Regions from separate parts of the Lysinibacillus sp. FJAT-14222 genome, predicted to be linked through region 3. Evidence: riboswitches for the same ligand, from Rfam matches in the RefSeq annotation. Region 3 holds a riboswitch; each other region holds the start of a gene.
The links. A riboswitch is a leader RNA that binds a small molecule or an ion and turns the genes downstream of it on or off. The one in region 3 is predicted to bind cobalamin.

Region 1 (4,184 bases), on a different contig from region 3:
AGCGATAGAGGAACCAAGGCTAAAACCATCACGTCCTGTGATAACGCCTTCGTGACCAACATCATGCTGTTGCTGTCGCTACGCTTTCGCGCAAAAAACATCTGTTGGCCCAAGCGGCTCATCGGACGCCCCCAGGAAGCTTTGTTCTGTGCGAAAGCGAAGCGGCAGCAACAAATGTTTTATCTGTGCGAAAGCGTAGCGGCAGCAACAAAGCACCCAGCCGGAACGGAAATCAACCACACGTTATAATGAATAGCCAAATATTAAAGGAATGAGGGAATGGGATGGATCGACAAAGATTGATGAAATTGACGCTCACTGCCATGGTAGCGGCAATTTGTGCAGTGGGTGCAGTCATTAAAATTCCAACATTTATTACAACTGCTGCGTTGGACTCTGCTCCTGCATTTTTGAGCGTTGTATTTTTATCTCCAGTATTAGCTGGGGTTGCGGGGGGAATTGGGCACTTGATTTCAGCCTTAACTTCGGGTTTTCTATATGGACCACTACATATTATTATCGCAGTGGAAATGTTTATTGTTGTATGGATCTTCGGGGTTATGCATAAAAAAGGAATGCATTTTTGGAAATGGCCTGTTGCGCTTATTTTAAACGGCGTTGTCTCACCATTACCGTTTTACTTTATCATTAGTCCGGCGTTTTACTGGGGTTCTCTTACTAGTCTTCCATTAGCAACACTTATTAATTTAGTCATCGTTGCCATTGTGATGCCAATTCTGTCTAAGGTGTTTGTGCGTAAGGAAGGTCGAGTACATTGAGAAATGCAATAAAAGTAGGTGGGCTCATTACTACAACAGATAATGCCGCAGCAATTGGTGAAAAACCACAAGATATTGTGTCTGCCCCAGATCAACTAACGGCATACTTGACCGCACGTGTTACCTTTTTAGAGCAGCTTGCGGCAAATGCTTTACCGACACATATCCTATTAGCTAATTTTTCAGGGGATGCTGCATGGTCTCGTTATGTTGCCGGCATTCAACAGGTCTTCGATGAGGTTGGTCTTATTTGTCCACCAATAGACGGTAGCACAGAGTCCAATATGCCGACTTTACAATCAGGTTTGTCCATTACGATGCTTGGTGAGCAGCAGAAACGTACATTATCTAAGCATGAATACCTTGTTTGGTACACATATGGACTGCCGCTTGTAGGCAATGAAGTCCTTGCGCAGCCTGAGGATGTCGCACAGCTACAACCTATTTTTCAGGCGTGGAAAGAGGAAATTGTGCAGCAAGTTTGGCCAGTTGGATCAAAGGGGCTGCAAGCAGAATTTACACGACTTTTTGATGATCAACAGGTCGGAAGTTCGTTAGATGTTGAAAAAACAGCTGGTCCATGTGCAGTCATTTTACTCGGAATACATCCAGAAAAAGAGCAGCTGGCACAAAAAAAATTTCCTAGAAATTTTGAAAAACTACGTAAAACTGCATTGTATTAGGGCTTGCTTCGAGAAAAAGTAGCACATTACAAATTGCAAGGGGCAAATCGCCTATTGCAACAGTAAACACAATATGTTAGATTTGTTTAGGAGTTAAAACACAATATATAGTATTTTGGACAAACGGTACCAATATGGTTTAAAAGGGAATTCGGAAAAAGAGTCATCTTAAGCCGAAGCTGTCCCCGCAACTGTAAGTGCTGACAAATGATGAATAGGCCACTGTGAAAAATGGGAAGGCTATCATTTGGAGGAAGCATGAGCCAGGAGACCTGCCGAGATGTTCAAGACAGCAACACATTCTTCGGGGATTGAGAAGTGGAGGCGAGAGATTTGTTCACTTCTTTGTGTGCATGTCCTTCATTTCCATTTCCGATTTTACAGCGATCACGTAACCGATAGATGTTGCGTGATCGCTTTTTTGTGTTGTCTGGAGAAAGAAAGGGAGAGAATGTGTACATGACAATTCAAATCGAACAGCAAATGGCTAAGCTTAAGAAAAGTTATACGGAGGATGAACTTGAAAGTTTTGTAAGGTTATCGGATCGATGGCTACGAAAAAACGACAATGCCACATTTGAAGCATGGGCGGATGCGATGATTTTACAAACGCTTAGCCTAATTGACGAAGAGGAGCCATACTGGACATTTGTCGCAGCGCAAATTTATTTAGAAAAATTATATGACCAATTTGCAATGCGCCGCGGTGTTTCGGTAAAAGATGTTTATAAGGTTTTCCCAGCACAATTAGCGCGCTATACAGAGGCTGGTTTGTATCATGAAAGTTTAACAACAAAATATAGTGAGCAGGAGCTTCAGGAACTTGCTTCTTATTTAGAACAAAGCCGTGATGAATTGTTTACGTATATTGGCTTAAAAACATTAATGGATCGCTATGTTGTCCGTGATTACACGAAAACACCAGTGGAGCTACCGCAGGAACGTTGGATGGTCATTGCGATGACACTTATGCAGGATGAAACAGAAAATCGTTTAGAAAAAGTACGTGAATCTTACTGGGCGATGAGTAATTTATATATGACTGTTGCCACACCGACATTATCGAATGCAGGCAAAACGCATGGACAGCTATCTAGCTGCTTTATCGATACAGTAGATGATAGTTTACAAAGCATTTATGACACGAATACAGATGTCGCAACATTATCGAAATACGGTGGTGGTATTGGTGTTTATATGGGCAAAATTCGTAGCCGTGGCTCATCTATTAAAGGCTTTAAAGGTGCATCAAGTGGTGTATTGCCGTGGATTAAACAGCTTAATAATACGGCGGTTTCAGTCGATCAGCTTGGTCAACGACAAGGAGCAATTGCTGTCTATCTAGATGTTTGGCACAAGGACGTCTTTACGTTTTTAGATTTACGCTTAAACAATGGGGATGAGCGTATGCGTGCCCATGATATTTTCACGGGGCTTTGCTTACCGGATTTATTTATGGAAGCTGTTGAGGCACGTGAGGAATGGCATTTATTTGACCCACATGAAGTGCGAGAGGTCATGGGCTTCTCACTAGAAGATTTCTACGATGAGAAAAAAGGTGACGGTTCCTTCCGAGAAAAATATGCGGAATGTATCGCCAATCCATTATTAAGTCGTGAGAGCGTACCGGCTATTGATATTATGAAGCGTATTATGCGTTCACAGCTTGAAACAGGCGTACCGTTTATGTTCTATCGTGATGAAGTAAATCGCATGAATCCGAATAAGCATGAAGGGATGGTTTACAGCTCGAACCTGTGCACAGAAATATTCCAGAATATGTCGGCTACTGAATTTGAGTCTATTACCTTAGAAGATGATGTCATCGTAACACGTCGCAAGCCAGGAGATTTCGTTGTCTGTAACTTATCATCTATTAATTTAGGTAGAGCTGTACCGGCTGGTGTTCTAGAACGATTGATTCCAATTCAAGTACGTATGTTAGATAACGTTATTGCCTTAAATACAATTCCAGTTAAACAGGCAGAGCGTACAAACTTGCGCTACCGTGGGATTGGACTTGGAACATTTGGTTGGCATCATTTACTAGCTTTGAAAGAAATTCAATGGGAGTCTGAGGATGCTGTAGAATTCGCGGACAAGCTATATGAGGAAATTGCCTATTTAACAATTCGTGCTTCCAACGATTTGGCAAGTGAAAAAGGTGCTTACCCATTATTTGAAGGCTCAGATTGGCATACTGGTGCGTATTTTGACAAACGTGGCTATGACAGTCATAAATGGAATGCGTTACGCGCCGCGGTTGCGGAAAAAGGTATGCGCAACGGCTATGTTATGGCGGTTGCCCCTAACTCATCAACATCCATTTTAGCGGGCAGTACGGCAACGATTGATCCAATCTTCCAAAAGAGTTATTCAGAGGAGAAAAAGGATTACAAAATTCCAGTAACAGTACCAGATCTATCACCAGTGACGACTTGGTATTATAAATCTGCTTATTTCATCGATCAAAATTGGACAATCAAACAAAATGCTGCACGAGCACGTCATATCGACCAAGGCATTTCACTTAATTTATATGTTCAAAATACGATTAAGGCGAAGGACTTACTAGCACTGCATATGAATGCTTGGGCGAGCGGTGTGAAAACGACATATTATGTGCGCTCAACATCTGTAGAATTGCTAGAATGTGAGTCTTGCGCGAGCTAGGAGGAAGTAACAATGACAACAATTATAAAACGACAAATTATGGATAAAG
Region 2 (4,184 bases), on a different contig from region 3:
AAGTGATTGTGACTATGCTTTCTTATCTTATGACTGTCAAAATGATTACACAAGTAATACAAATTGTCGTGGTCTTCAATCAGCTTATAACTACAAAAATTGTTCATGGGCTTTATATCATTCTAACAGATATCACTACTATGGCAAATCAGGACACTGAAACTATTATTGTTCTGGGGAGATAGATTAGTATGAAGAAATTTTTATCTTTATTTCTATTCACAGTTTTTTTATTTTTAAATGCCTGTAGCACTACACATACAAACCAAGTATCAAGTATTGCTGAAGAGCTTAACAATATCGAAACCAATCATATTTATAAGAATGGAGTACTAACAACTAAATTATCAGTTCCAGAAAACCTAAGAAATGAAGAAAACTTCAGTATTATAATGGATTTAAAAATGCAAAATATGGATCATAATATTAAAGATATAAACCTATCAAAAGAACAAAACTATTATGCTGCCAAAATTGAATTACCAATGGAAGGTATTTGGAATATAAATTATCAGTATGTTTTAGATGAAAATACTAAAATTGATTCCTTTACTGAAGTTTTTGGTAAAGTCAGTGAAGAACAAATAGATGATGTGACCCTTAATATTACAACAGATCCCGAGGTTATTCAGCCAGATAAAGAAGGAATTCTAAACATTACACTTCATGATAAACAAAACAATATTATTCAAGATTCAAAAGTAAGTTTACAATTTGATTTACTGGAAAGGGATATTCATTTTACGGAGGATTTAAAAAGCGAAAATGGAGTTCATCAATTTAAAGGTAAATTTGAAGCAGGAATTTGGAATGTTACTATACATGCCTTTGCAGAGGGAAATGAGCATTTAATGGAAACTGTTATTTTACCAATTGGTACAGAAGCTGTAAAAGAAGTAGAGAGAGAATCATTAAAAAAGGGGCATCAACATTAATATATTTTCGTGGCGATGTTATGAATAGGAGTAACGAAGAAAGCTCAATTTCTTATTTTTAGTTTTTAACACTAGTGTTACGCAAAAAGTTCTGAATTTTCCATTTAAAATGTTGACACAAAAACCACTTTGACGTAAATTTAAAATAATTGCATAAAAGCATTAGGTGCCCATTGCGGGAGAATAGGGAATAAAGTGAAAAGCTTTAGCGGTCCCACCACTGTAAAAGGGAGTTTCATAGAGAATGCCACTAGCATCGTTCTGGGAAGGTTCTATGAAATGTTGAAATTCAGCCAGGAGACCTGCCTATCTGCTTCGGTTATATAGACGATGGAAAAGTCTGTAGTTTATTTGTTATGGAATAAACTACAGGCTTTTTATTTTTTCTCTAAATCATTCTTCGAGTAACAAGGGCAAAAAAGAAAGGGGAAATTTTCATGCAATTATTACAACAAACGATTCAAAACATTCAAAGTGCCGACCACAAAATGATGGAGGAAGCAAGAGAACGCATAGATGCACTTTGCAAGCCGCCTAGTAGCTTAGGGAAGCTGGAGACTCTAGCTGTGCAACTATCCGGTATTACAGGCGAACTATTTCCTACGATAGATAATAAGGCAATTATTGTCTGTGCAGCAGATCATGGTGTTTGTGATGAAGGAGTAACATCAAATATACAAAATGTGACGGTCTTTCAAACGTTAAATTTCCCTAGAGGAGGAACTGGTGTCTGTGCTATCGCAAAAATCACAGATGCAAAAGTTGTTACAGTAGACGTTGGCGTAAAAGAGGATATTCCACTTGATGCTGGTGTCATCATAAAAAAAATAAAATATGGAACGGACAATATGGCAAAAGGTCCTGCTATGTCAAGGGAAGAAGCCATTCAATCTATTGAAGTAGGAATTGAAGTAGCTACAGAAGAAATAAAAAAAGGGGCGAATGTACTCGGGACAGGAGAAATGGGGATTGGTAATACGACGCCAAGTGCTGCAATATTATCGGTTCTTTGCGAGTGTCATCCAATTGAAGTGACGGGATTCGGTGCAGGTGTTGGACCAGGAGGGATTGCGCATAAAGTAGAGGTCATTCACAATGCCATTGTATTAAACAAACCAAATCGCGATGATGCTATTGATATTCTTGCAAAAGTTGGAGGGTTAGAAATAGGCGCTATGGCTGGGGTAATACTTGCAGCTGCTGCAAATCGCAAACCTGTAGTGATTGATGGCTTTATTTCTACTATTGCTGCTCTTATTGCATACGAACTCGAACCAAAAGTAAAAGACTATATCATTCCTTCTCATGCCTCCGAAGAACCAGGTGCTAAAATTGCTGCCGAATTGCTAGGAGTTGAACCGATGCTACATATGAATATGCGATTGGGCGAGGGATCTGGCGCAGCTTTAGCGTTTCCTATTTTGGACGCAGCTTGCTCCATGATGAAAAACATGGCTACATTAGAGGAATCTATGCAGCTGTTAGAGAAGTAATCATATGAGTTTTCAATTAAAGAAATACTAGTGCCTTCACATATTCTCGACAAGCACAAAGTTTACTGAGGATTTAGGAGAAACACATATTCTAAAAAAACAAGCCCAAATAACAGCTATTTGGGCTTGTTGTTATGCAGCGGTATAAGGAAACTTATCTATGCTCGATTCAACTTCCGCAACGGTAAACGCCATTTCTTTATATATGAAAGTATTCTTAGTGCTGTGATCACACCAAATAATACATATAAAAAGATATCCCCTGACAATAATTCAAGTCCAATGATCAGTCCTGCTAGTGCTGCCCAAACGCCATAGACTTCATCACGAAGAACTAATGGTTTACGTCTAGCTAATAAATCACGAACAATTCCACCACCTGATCCTGTTAAAACTGCAGCTACAATAACGGCACTAATAGGCATGTCGAGCTTCACAGCATAAAGGGCACCTTGAATCGCAAATGCCGATAATCCAATAGCATCAGTGAAGTTGCCCCAACGATGCCAATGTTGAATGAGTCGATGTGGAAATAAGAAAAAAATTGTGATGGCTGCAATGGCAATTTGGAACATCATATCTTGCCCCCACAGTGTAGTTACAGGTAAACCTATTAGTAGATTTCGTATAGCTCCACCACCGAAAGCGGTTACGATACCGAGTATATAGACGCCGAATAAATCGTATTCTTCCTCCATTGCAATTATTGCCCCGGAAATAGCGAAGGCAATTGTTCCAATGATACTAAAAACCTCCCAAGCCAACCCTTTCACCCCTTATGTGAATAAATCATTTCATGTTGTTGTAGATTACATACTAGAAAACTTTAAGTTACCTTTTTGTATCTAGAAGTTTTTGCCAAGAAAAGCATCGACTTATGATTTGGAATTATCAGATATCAAATATCTCATTATAGCAGAAATAAATAGATTAAGTCCGTAATTTGGCTTAGTGCCTAATGCAATTAGCAAGTTTTGCAGGCAAGCTCACAAATTGTTAAGATAAGATTTGAACAAATGTGAAATGGAGAAGAATATAATGACTTTTACAACCAATTTAACGGAAGAAACATTAGCATTAGCTGCTAAAATAGAAGAAAAGGTACGCCCTTTTCATGCCAAGGTAGAAGATATGGCGTTCTTCAATCAACAAAAAGTGCTTGCAGCGTTCCGAAAGCATCAAGTAAGTGACTATCATCTGCACCCGTCTAATGGTTATGGCTATGATGATGAAGGGCGTGACAATCTAGAACGAGTTTATGCAGAGGTCTTTGGAGCGGAGGCTGCCATTGTACGTCCGCAAATTATTTCTGGTACACATGCAATCACACTTAGCTTATTCGGAGTGCTTCGTCCTGGTGATGAATTACTTTATATTTCAGGTCAGCCGTATGATACATTGCAATCAATAGTTGATGGTGGCGATAAGGATACTGGCTCATTAAAAGATTATAAAATCGGTTATAGCCATGTGGATTTAATCGATAATCAAGAGATTGATTGGGAAGGTGTTGCAGCTGCAATTACACCAAACACAAAAATGATTGCTATCCAACGTTCGAAGGGCTATGCAATACGCCCATCCTTTACCATTTCACAAATTGCAGACATGTGTGCAAAAATCCGTGAATTAGCACCAGCTGCTGTTATTTTCGTTGATAATTGCTACGGTGAATTTGTGGAGGCACAGGAACCGACAGAGGTTGGGGCTGATTTAATGGCAGGCTCACTCATTAAAAATCCTGGTGGAGGCTTAG
Region 3 (4,184 bases):
AGCGTAGCAAGAGGAAATAAAACAGCCGTAGCTAGTGAGATGACAAAATGGTTTAATACAAACTATCACTATATTGTTCCTGAGTATGAGGGACAAGCCTTGCAACTAACAGAAAATAAAGTGTTAGCCGATTTTTTAGAGGCGAAGGAAGCGTACGGTATTATTGCGAAGCCGACATTGATTGGTCCCTATACATTTTGCAAGTTAACGAAAGGCTACAGCAAATTCACACAAGTTGAATACTTATTAGCCTTATTACCGCTCTATACGCAGGTATTAAAAGAATTAGTGGAGGCAGGGGCAAATTGGATTCAACTAGAAGAGCCGTCCCTTGTCACAACCCTTGATGCAGCAGAGATCAAGCTTGTGCAAGAGATTTACGACCAGTTAGCCGTTGCCGTTCCAGAGGCTAAGATCATGCTACAAACTTATTTTGAAGCATTATGCGCTTATGAAACATTGATTTCATTACCTGTACAAGGATTTGGTCTAGACTTTGTTCATGGCTATAAAGGAAATATGGCGTCACTTCGTCAATATGGTTTCCCTCAGGATAAAGTATTGGCAATCGGAGTTGTAAATGGACGTGATATTTGGCGTTCCAATCTAGCGGAGGTCAATGCTACGATTCAGGCGATTGAGCATTTAAGTAATGCAGCGGAGCTATGGATTCAACCATCCAGTAATCTACAACACGTACCCATTACAACTGCTCTTGAAAATGAGATTGACCCTGTTCTAAAGCACGCATTGGCCTTCGCAGATGAAAAAATCGTAGAAATTATAGAGCTGACTACATGTAGACGAGATAAAGAAGGTACCTTACAACACAATTTTTCAGAAAGTATGAAGGCGATTGAGGCTCTAAAAAATCATCCAATCCGTCAAAACAAGATGGTCCATCAAACAGTTCAAACTGTGACAACGCAAGATTTTGAACGACATAGTGAATTTACTCAACGTCAAAAGCTGCAGCAGCAAGCGTTAGCGTTACCGCTATTTCCAACGACAACAATCGGAAGCTTCCCGCAATCTGATGAGGTGAAAAGGAATCGTAATGCTTGGCGTAAAAAACAATTATCGAATGAAGCCTACGAAGCATTTATAGAGCAGGAAACAAAACGCTGGATTACGATACAAGAAGAACTAGATATCGATGTACTAGTTCATGGTGAATTTGAGCGTACAGACATGGTCGAATACTTTGGTGAAAAGCTGACTGGTTTTGCATTTACAGAAAAAGCATGGGTCGTTTCCTATGGATCACGCTGTGTCAAGCCACCGATCATTTATGGAGATGTTGCATGGGCTTCACCAATTACTGTAATAGAGTCAGCCTATGCCCAAAGCTTAACAATGCGCTTTGTAAAAGGCATGCTGACGGGGCCAGTGACGATATTAAATTGGTCCTTTGTGCGAGACGATTTGTCACGTAAAGATGTCGCTTATCAAATTGCATTAGCACTTCGTAAAGAGGTTGAAGCACTAGAAAAAGCAGGTATTTCGATTATTCAAGTGGATGAGCCAGCTCTAAGAGAAGGTTTACCGCTCCGAAAAGAAGAATGGGGTGCTTACTTAGATTGGGCTGTCAATTCGTTCAAGCTTGCTACTTCTAGTGTCAAAGATGAAACACAAATCCATACACATATGTGTTACTGCGAATTTAACGATTTCATTGAACCAATTAGCGCGCTAGATGCAGATGTTATTTCCATTGAAACATCACGAAGTCATGGAGAGCTTATCTCTTCACTTCAAGTGAATCCATATACAAAAGGGATTGGTTTAGGCGTATATGATATTCATAGTCCTCGTGTACCGAGCGACGAAGAAATGCTAACTATTATGAGAGATAGTTTGCAGGTGCTTGATCGCCATCAATTTTGGGTGAACCCAGACTGTGGGTTAAAAACAAGAAAAGAAACAGAAACCGTTGCGGCTTTAGCTAATATGGTTGCTGCAACGAAAACATTGCGCCAGGAAGTACAACAATCTATCTCGAGATAACGAAATCATTTTTTAAAATCTACTACAACTACTACATCTTCTCTCCGAAATACACCAAAGACCAGGTAAGTACCTGGTCTTTGGTGTTTCATTCTTCCGAGATTTTTATTATATTCAGAAAATAAAATTGACGTGAACAATCGAGCATGTTATGTTTATTACTAATTTCATAGCAATCATTACAAGTTTGAGTGAAAAAGCCTTTCATTCAATTAAAAGGAAAATGGGTGTAAATCCCATGCTGTCCCGCAGCTGTAAATGAGGAGTTTTGTTTCAAATACCACTGAGTGATTACTTGGGAAGGTGAAGCAAAATCATGATTCATGAGCCAGAATGCCTGCTTGTAAGAAGATTCATTAATGATCTACGAAAGATAGGGAGATGGATGGAGACTTACTCATTGTATGTTTTTCTGTCCTTATTCTTTTTTTAGAATAAGGTTTTTTTATGCCTTCTCTTCATCTACAAGTAGATTCATTTTGTACCACGAATAGAGATAGGAGACAGAAAATGAGATTGACAAAGTATTTACTTCCTTTCATGCTTGTGTTGACTTTCAGTGTACTTGCTGGCTGTACAAGCAAGGATCAAAAAAAGGGAGAAACAGCAACACAGCAAACAGATGAAAAAATGATAACGATTGGATGGCCATTAGATGTCGGCCCATTGAACCCCCATACATATTTGCCTAATCAAATGACCGCACAAGCAATGGTCTATGAATCCTTGGTGGAATACAACGATGATGGAACTGTTACCCCAAAACTAGCAGAAAGTTGGGACATCTCAGAAGATAAAACTACTTATACTTTTCATTTAAGAAAAGATGTTACGTATTCAGATGGAACAGCTTTTAATGCAGATAATGTGATTCGTAACTTCGATGCCGTCTTAGCGAATCGGGAAATGCATTCTTGGATGGGTATGGTCAACCATATGAAAGAGGTTGTGAAAGTGGATGATTTTACAATTCGTTTGCAATTGGATGAACCTTATTATCCTGTCTTAAACGAGCTTGCCTTCGTAAGACCATTTCGTTTTTTAGCGGATAATGGATTCCCAGCAGGAGATGCAACGCAAAATTCTATCAAAGTATCTATTGGAACAGGTCCATGGGTATTAACCGAATACAAAAAAGATGAGTATGCTTTATTTAGTCGCAACGAAAACTATTGGGGCGAAAAACCTCTCGAAGAACAAATAAAAATTAAAGTTATCCCTGATTCAGAATCTATATCGTTGGCATTTGAAAACGAAGAATTAGATTTAATTTATGGTCGTGGCATCATTAGTTTAGATAACTATACGTATTTAAAAGATAGTGGGAAATACAAAACTGCTACCTCTGAACCTTTATCTACGAAAGCGTTACTATTCAATACTCAGTCAGGTCCGTTAGCCGAATTAAAGGTACGTCAAGCCGTTCAATATGCCATCAATAAGGAACAAATGGTTGACAGTATTACACATGGTACAGAAAAAGTGGCTAATACACTATTTTGGGACGCAATTCCTTATGCCAATATTGATTTAGCGCCAATCTTGTATAATCCAGAAAAAGCGCAACAGTTGCTAGATGAAGCAGGATGGACGTTACAGAAGGGCGAAAAAATTCGTTCGAAAAACGGGCAACCCTTATCATTAGATTTGATCTACATTGCAACAGATGCGATCCAAAAGCCAATGGCGGAATTAATGCAAGGTGAACTAGCGAAAATAGGGGTACAGCTGAATTTAGAAGGCGCAGATGTGATGGTGGGTCTTCAAAAATTAATGGATGATCAGGTGGATATTAATTTCTGGCGAACAAATGGACCACCAACAGATCCACATAGCTTTGCGAATGAATCAGCTACACCAAACGCTAGTGGTGTTTATGAAGCGAAATTAGGCTTACCAAATGCCAAAGAAATCGATAATAAAATACATCAATTATTAATTGGTACAGATGAAGAGGAACGAGTGCAACTTTACACGGATATTTTAACAGTGTTCCATGACGAAGCACTATTCTATCCTATATCTTACGAAACAAATAATGTGATTTATCATCCATATATGAAGGATTTTGCGCCACGTGCATCTGAATATGATATTCCCTATGCACAAATGGATAAAGAAAAATAAGAGTAGAAGAGAGAGTATGTCTAGCAAAGACATCTCTCTCTTTATCATAG
Region 4 (4,184 bases), on a different contig from region 3:
CGGAACGGAAATCAACCCCTCGCTTTGCCAAAAACCATAATTACAACCTTAATTTTTTGGCATAATAGGCTTTGATATATCAATCACTTTATGTAGTTTCTAAATCTTCCTTCGCGAATTGCTCTGGGATATACATTAAATATGGCTTACCTGTAAGTGGATGTGTTTGAATATCGGCATAAACGCCAAAAACATCTTGTAATAATGCCGGTGTAAGCACTTCTGCTGGTGTTCCAAAACAAACAATTCGGCCTTGCTGTAAAACATAAATTTGATCGCAATACATAGCTGCAATGTTTAAATCATGTATTGCAGCAACAACTGTTAAATGTAGAGTTTGAATTAGATCCATTAGCTGCAATTGATGCTGAATATCTAGATGATTTGTTGGCTCATCTAAAATAAGGACCTGCGCTTGCTGAGCGAGGGCACGAGCAACCATCACACGCTTTTTTTCTCCACCCGAAAGCGAGCTAAAGCTGCGTTTCTCTAAATGAGCGATACCTGTTTGGTTCAGTGCATCTTTTACAATTTGAAAATCTCGTTCTTGATCAAACTCCAATAGTTTTTTATGAGGTGTTCTCCCCATACTTACTAAATCATGTACTGTAAAATCGAATAAGACCGGTGTTTCTTGACTTACAACTGCTAAATTTTTAGCTATGCCTTTACTCGATTGCTTTAAAATATCCTGTTCATTTAATAATACTGTTCCACTTTCTGGTTTTAATAAACGATACATATTCTTTAATAGCGTTGACTTCCCACTACCATTAGGACCGATTAGCCCAACAAATTGCTTGTCCTTTATTTGAACACTTACTTCATGTAATATGCGTTCATCAGAAATGGAGAAAGATACTTGTTTCGCTTCTAATGTCATATGCTTTAATCTCCTTCACCGAAAGAATAATTGTTACGACGTAGCAGCCAAATGAAAAATGGTCCTCCACAAAAAGCCGTGATGATTCCAATTGGCATTTCTTCAGGGGCAATTAAAATTCTGGCAAGTGCATCTGCCCAAACTAAGAAAATCCCCCCTAGTAAAGCGCTAATCGGTATAACATATTTATGGTTTGAACCTACAATCTGCCGTACAATATGTGGAATGATTAGGCCGACAAATCCGATTGAACCACTTACAGCGACAAGCACACCTGTTAATAATGATACTAATAAGATAAGCTGTATCCGAAACTGTTGTAAGTTGACCCCTAATGTGACAGCTGCTTCTTCCCCAAGAAGTAATAAATTTAAGCTTCGATAGTGAAGCCATAACAAGGCAAATACTACAATAAAAATAACTGCAGGAATTAAAAGATTACTCCACTTCGCACCAGCTAGGCTTCCTAGCATCCAAAACATGACTGCCTTCATTCCCCCCTCTTGCTTCGACGTCATTAATATAAAATTTGAAATAGCAGATAAAATAAACGACACCGCCATCCCTGAAAGTAAAAGTCTAAAGACAGAGACTCTACCGCCCACACGCGATAAGAAGAAAACTAACCCCATCGCTGTGAGAGAACCTAAAAATGCAGATATGGACAGAGCATAAACGCCCAGAAATGAAAAAGCACCTAATATGATGACAGCTGTGGCACCAACTGTGGCACCAGAAGAGATCCCTAAAATATATGGTTCAGCAATTGAATTACGAACAAGTGCCTGAATAGCTGCTCCAGCAATTGCCAAGCCCGCTCCAACGATAGCAGCGAGTAATACACGCGGAGCTCGTATTTGCCAAATGATAATTTCCTGTGAGCGACTCCAATCTTGTTCGATTGAATTTTGTATAATTGGGATTTTAGAAAGGATGACCTTCCATACATAAAGTGGCGTAACGGAAACCGATCCAACCATAATCGCAATTGTCATTGAAATTATAAGTACTAGTAGAAGAGTCATTGAAAGTAGCATAAATTTTTTATTCATTTGTTTATTAACTCCTATCATTCATTATAAATGAAGCAAAAAAGGGTATTCCATGCAAATTACGCATAGAAATACCCTTGATTAAACAAAGTCAGAAGGATTTCCTTCTACTATTGTCCGTAATCGCTTTCATCCTCGTGGGCATTACAGGAATCACTAATTGGCAGGTCTCCTGGCTTCGAATCAATGTTACTATGATGGCCTTCCCATTCTAGAACAGTGGCTAAATCATCATAGAACTCCTCGTTACAGTTGCGGGACAGCGTCGGATTTGCACCGACTTCCCTTTTAAGTGACACATTGTATAAGATGTCACACCAATAGTATCTAATATTTTAAAATTATGACGATTCTATCATATATTTTAATAGTTAGTCTATAACTAATAGTTATTTATCAACTTAAGCAGGATAAAAGTTTTTGTGTTAACCTAAACAAATTATAAGGTTGACACAAAAACTTTATTTTTTTACACTATTATTATCAACATTACTTTTTAGGGGTGAAATAATGACAACAGTCGCGGAACACACGCATCACAAATTAAGAACAGTCGATATTGCCTATATTGGACTATTTTCAACATTGATAATGATAGGAGCTAATATCACGTCCATTGTACCTTTCATGATGGTTGGTGGAGTACCTATCACATTGCAAACATTTTTTGCTATTTTAGCAGGGCTTATTCTTGGTAGTAGAAAAGGGGCACTCGCTTGCACTGTTTATATGTGTATCGGTTTAGCAGGTGCACCTGTATTTGCACGTTTCAGCGGAGGCTTTGGACAAATTTTAAGTCCTACATTTGGTTTTATTGTCTCTTTTATAGTTGCTGCATTTGTCGCGGGGCTTATTGTAGAACGCAGTGGAACGAAGACAAGTTATGTAGTTGCTGCATTAATTGCAACAGCAATTAATTATTTACTAGGGACAAATTGGATGTACTTTGCCTACAAGCTATGGGCTAGTGCTCCTGATGCTTTCACTTATAAGATAGCATGGCTTTGGATGATGCCTCCTTTGCCAAAGGATATTATTTTAGCTATATTTGCGGGTATTTTTGCATACCGCCTTCAAAAAGTTTTAAAAATAATCCCTATTAAATAAAGAGATAAAAAACTGTCCAAAAGTATATAGCATACTTAATTGGACAGTTTTTGGTTCATCACCAAAAGTTGTGGATGACTTTTGTTAAAACGTTTACTATGCAAATAGTTGATTGTAGTGGAGACTGGGCGACTCCTCGGGGATCAGCAATAGAGGAACGAAGGCTAAAACCATCACGTCCTGTGATAACACCTTCGTGACCAACATCATGTTGGCCCGAGACCCTGCAGCGAAGCGGATGTTTTCTGTGCGAAAGCGTAGTGCTAACGTAGCGGCAGCAACAAAAGCGGCTCATCAAACGCCCCCAGGAAAGCGCCTAGTCGAAACGGAAATCAACCACACGTTTATGGTGCTGATCCCAGTTTTTTATTTTTAAACGTATTTTTTCATCCAGTTTAAGAAGTTATCAATAACTACATCTAGGAATTTGATAGTACCTTCATCTGTTAAATTGCCTTCTGTATCAAATTTAGTGTGTACTGCTCCAATATAAACATCATTACCACTAAGTAATGGTGAATTCACACCAGGTGAGAATAAAATATCTCGTAAATGTAATTGTGCTTTAACAGTACCTAAGTTACCCATTGATGCCCCCATCATGAATGATGGCTTGCCTATCATTACTTTGTCTATACGAGATAACCAATCGATTGCGTTAACCATAACACCCGGTACTGTACCATTATATTCTGGTGTCAACCAAAGAACTGCATCTGCCGCTTTGACTTTTGCCTTAAAATCTAATACTGGTTGTGGTGCTTCATTTTCAATATCTTGGTTATACATCGGTAGATCTTTTAAGCTTAATACTTCAAGATCAATTTTTTCTGCATAACGCTTTTGAATAAATTTTGCTAATTGCATATTATAAGATTCTTTACGGATACTACCTACGATTGCTACTACTTTCACAATGTTTCCTCCTAAATGTACATTAACTTTATTATTTGTAAAGCAACTTTATTTTATACCGCTCTAATAATAGGTTGCAAATTCCTCAACTGGTTTACGATAACCACGGAAGCGGCGACTGCTTTCTTTTTCCTTACCTATTGTCATCATTAGTGCAATTTCATGTGTTTCTGGCACATTAAAAAGAGCCCTCATTTGTTGCTGATCAAAGCCAATCATTGGACATG

Region 1: it holds a riboswitch for cobalamin, as region 3 does, so the genes downstream of both, AN161_RS24640 (ribonucleoside-diphosphate reductase subunit alpha) here and nikA (nickel ABC transporter substrate-binding protein) in region 3, are expected to answer to the same signal.
Region 2: it holds a riboswitch for cobalamin, as region 3 does, so the genes downstream of both, cobT (nicotinate-nucleotide--dimethylbenzimidazole phosphoribosyltransferase) here and nikA (nickel ABC transporter substrate-binding protein) in region 3, are expected to answer to the same signal.
Region 4: it holds a riboswitch for cobalamin, as region 3 does, so the genes downstream of both, AN161_RS13275 (iron ABC transporter permease) here and nikA (nickel ABC transporter substrate-binding protein) in region 3, are expected to answer to the same signal.

What each region holds. Positions count from the first base shown of each region.
Region 1 covers NZ_LIYL01000059.1:184,935-189,118, forward strand. Annotated here, with positions in the region: gene AN161_RS30385 (hypothetical protein) at 1-122, opposite strand, end outside; gene AN161_RS24630 (ECF transporter S component) at 285-779, shown strand; gene AN161_RS24635 (hypothetical protein) at 776-1,462, shown strand; cobalamin riboswitch at 1,570-1,757, shown strand; gene AN161_RS24640 (ribonucleoside-diphosphate reductase subunit alpha) at 1,922-4,135, shown strand; gene AN161_RS24645 (ribonucleotide-diphosphate reductase subunit beta) at 4,148-4,184, shown strand, end outside.
Region 2 covers NZ_LIYL01000021.1:212,066-216,249, forward strand. Annotated here, with positions in the region: gene AN161_RS10580 (hypothetical protein) at 1-160, shown strand, start outside; gene AN161_RS10585 (hypothetical protein) at 192-935, shown strand; cobalamin riboswitch at 1,083-1,260, shown strand; gene cobT (nicotinate-nucleotide--dimethylbenzimidazole phosphoribosyltransferase) at 1,373-2,428, shown strand; gene AN161_RS10595 (trimeric intracellular cation channel family protein) at 2,587-3,192, opposite strand; gene AN161_RS10600 (methionine gamma-lyase family protein) at 3,467-4,184, shown strand, end outside.
Region 3 covers NZ_LIYL01000054.1:26,930-31,113, forward strand. Annotated here, with positions in the region: gene metE (5-methyltetrahydropteroyltriglutamate--homocysteine S-methyltransferase) at 1-2,007, shown strand, start outside; cobalamin riboswitch at 2,174-2,367, shown strand; gene nikA (nickel ABC transporter substrate-binding protein) at 2,518-4,134, shown strand.
Region 4 covers NZ_LIYL01000025.1:37,231-41,414, reverse strand. Annotated here, with positions in the region: gene AN161_RS13280 (heme ABC transporter ATP-binding protein) at 89-883, opposite strand; gene AN161_RS13275 (iron ABC transporter permease) at 889-1,935, opposite strand; cobalamin riboswitch at 2,080-2,272, opposite strand; gene AN161_RS13270 (biotin transporter BioY) at 2,446-3,042, shown strand; gene AN161_RS28860 (hypothetical protein) at 3,239-3,418, shown strand; gene AN161_RS13265 (NADPH-dependent FMN reductase) at 3,415-3,957, opposite strand; gene AN161_RS13260 (nitroreductase family protein) at 4,021-4,184, opposite strand, start outside.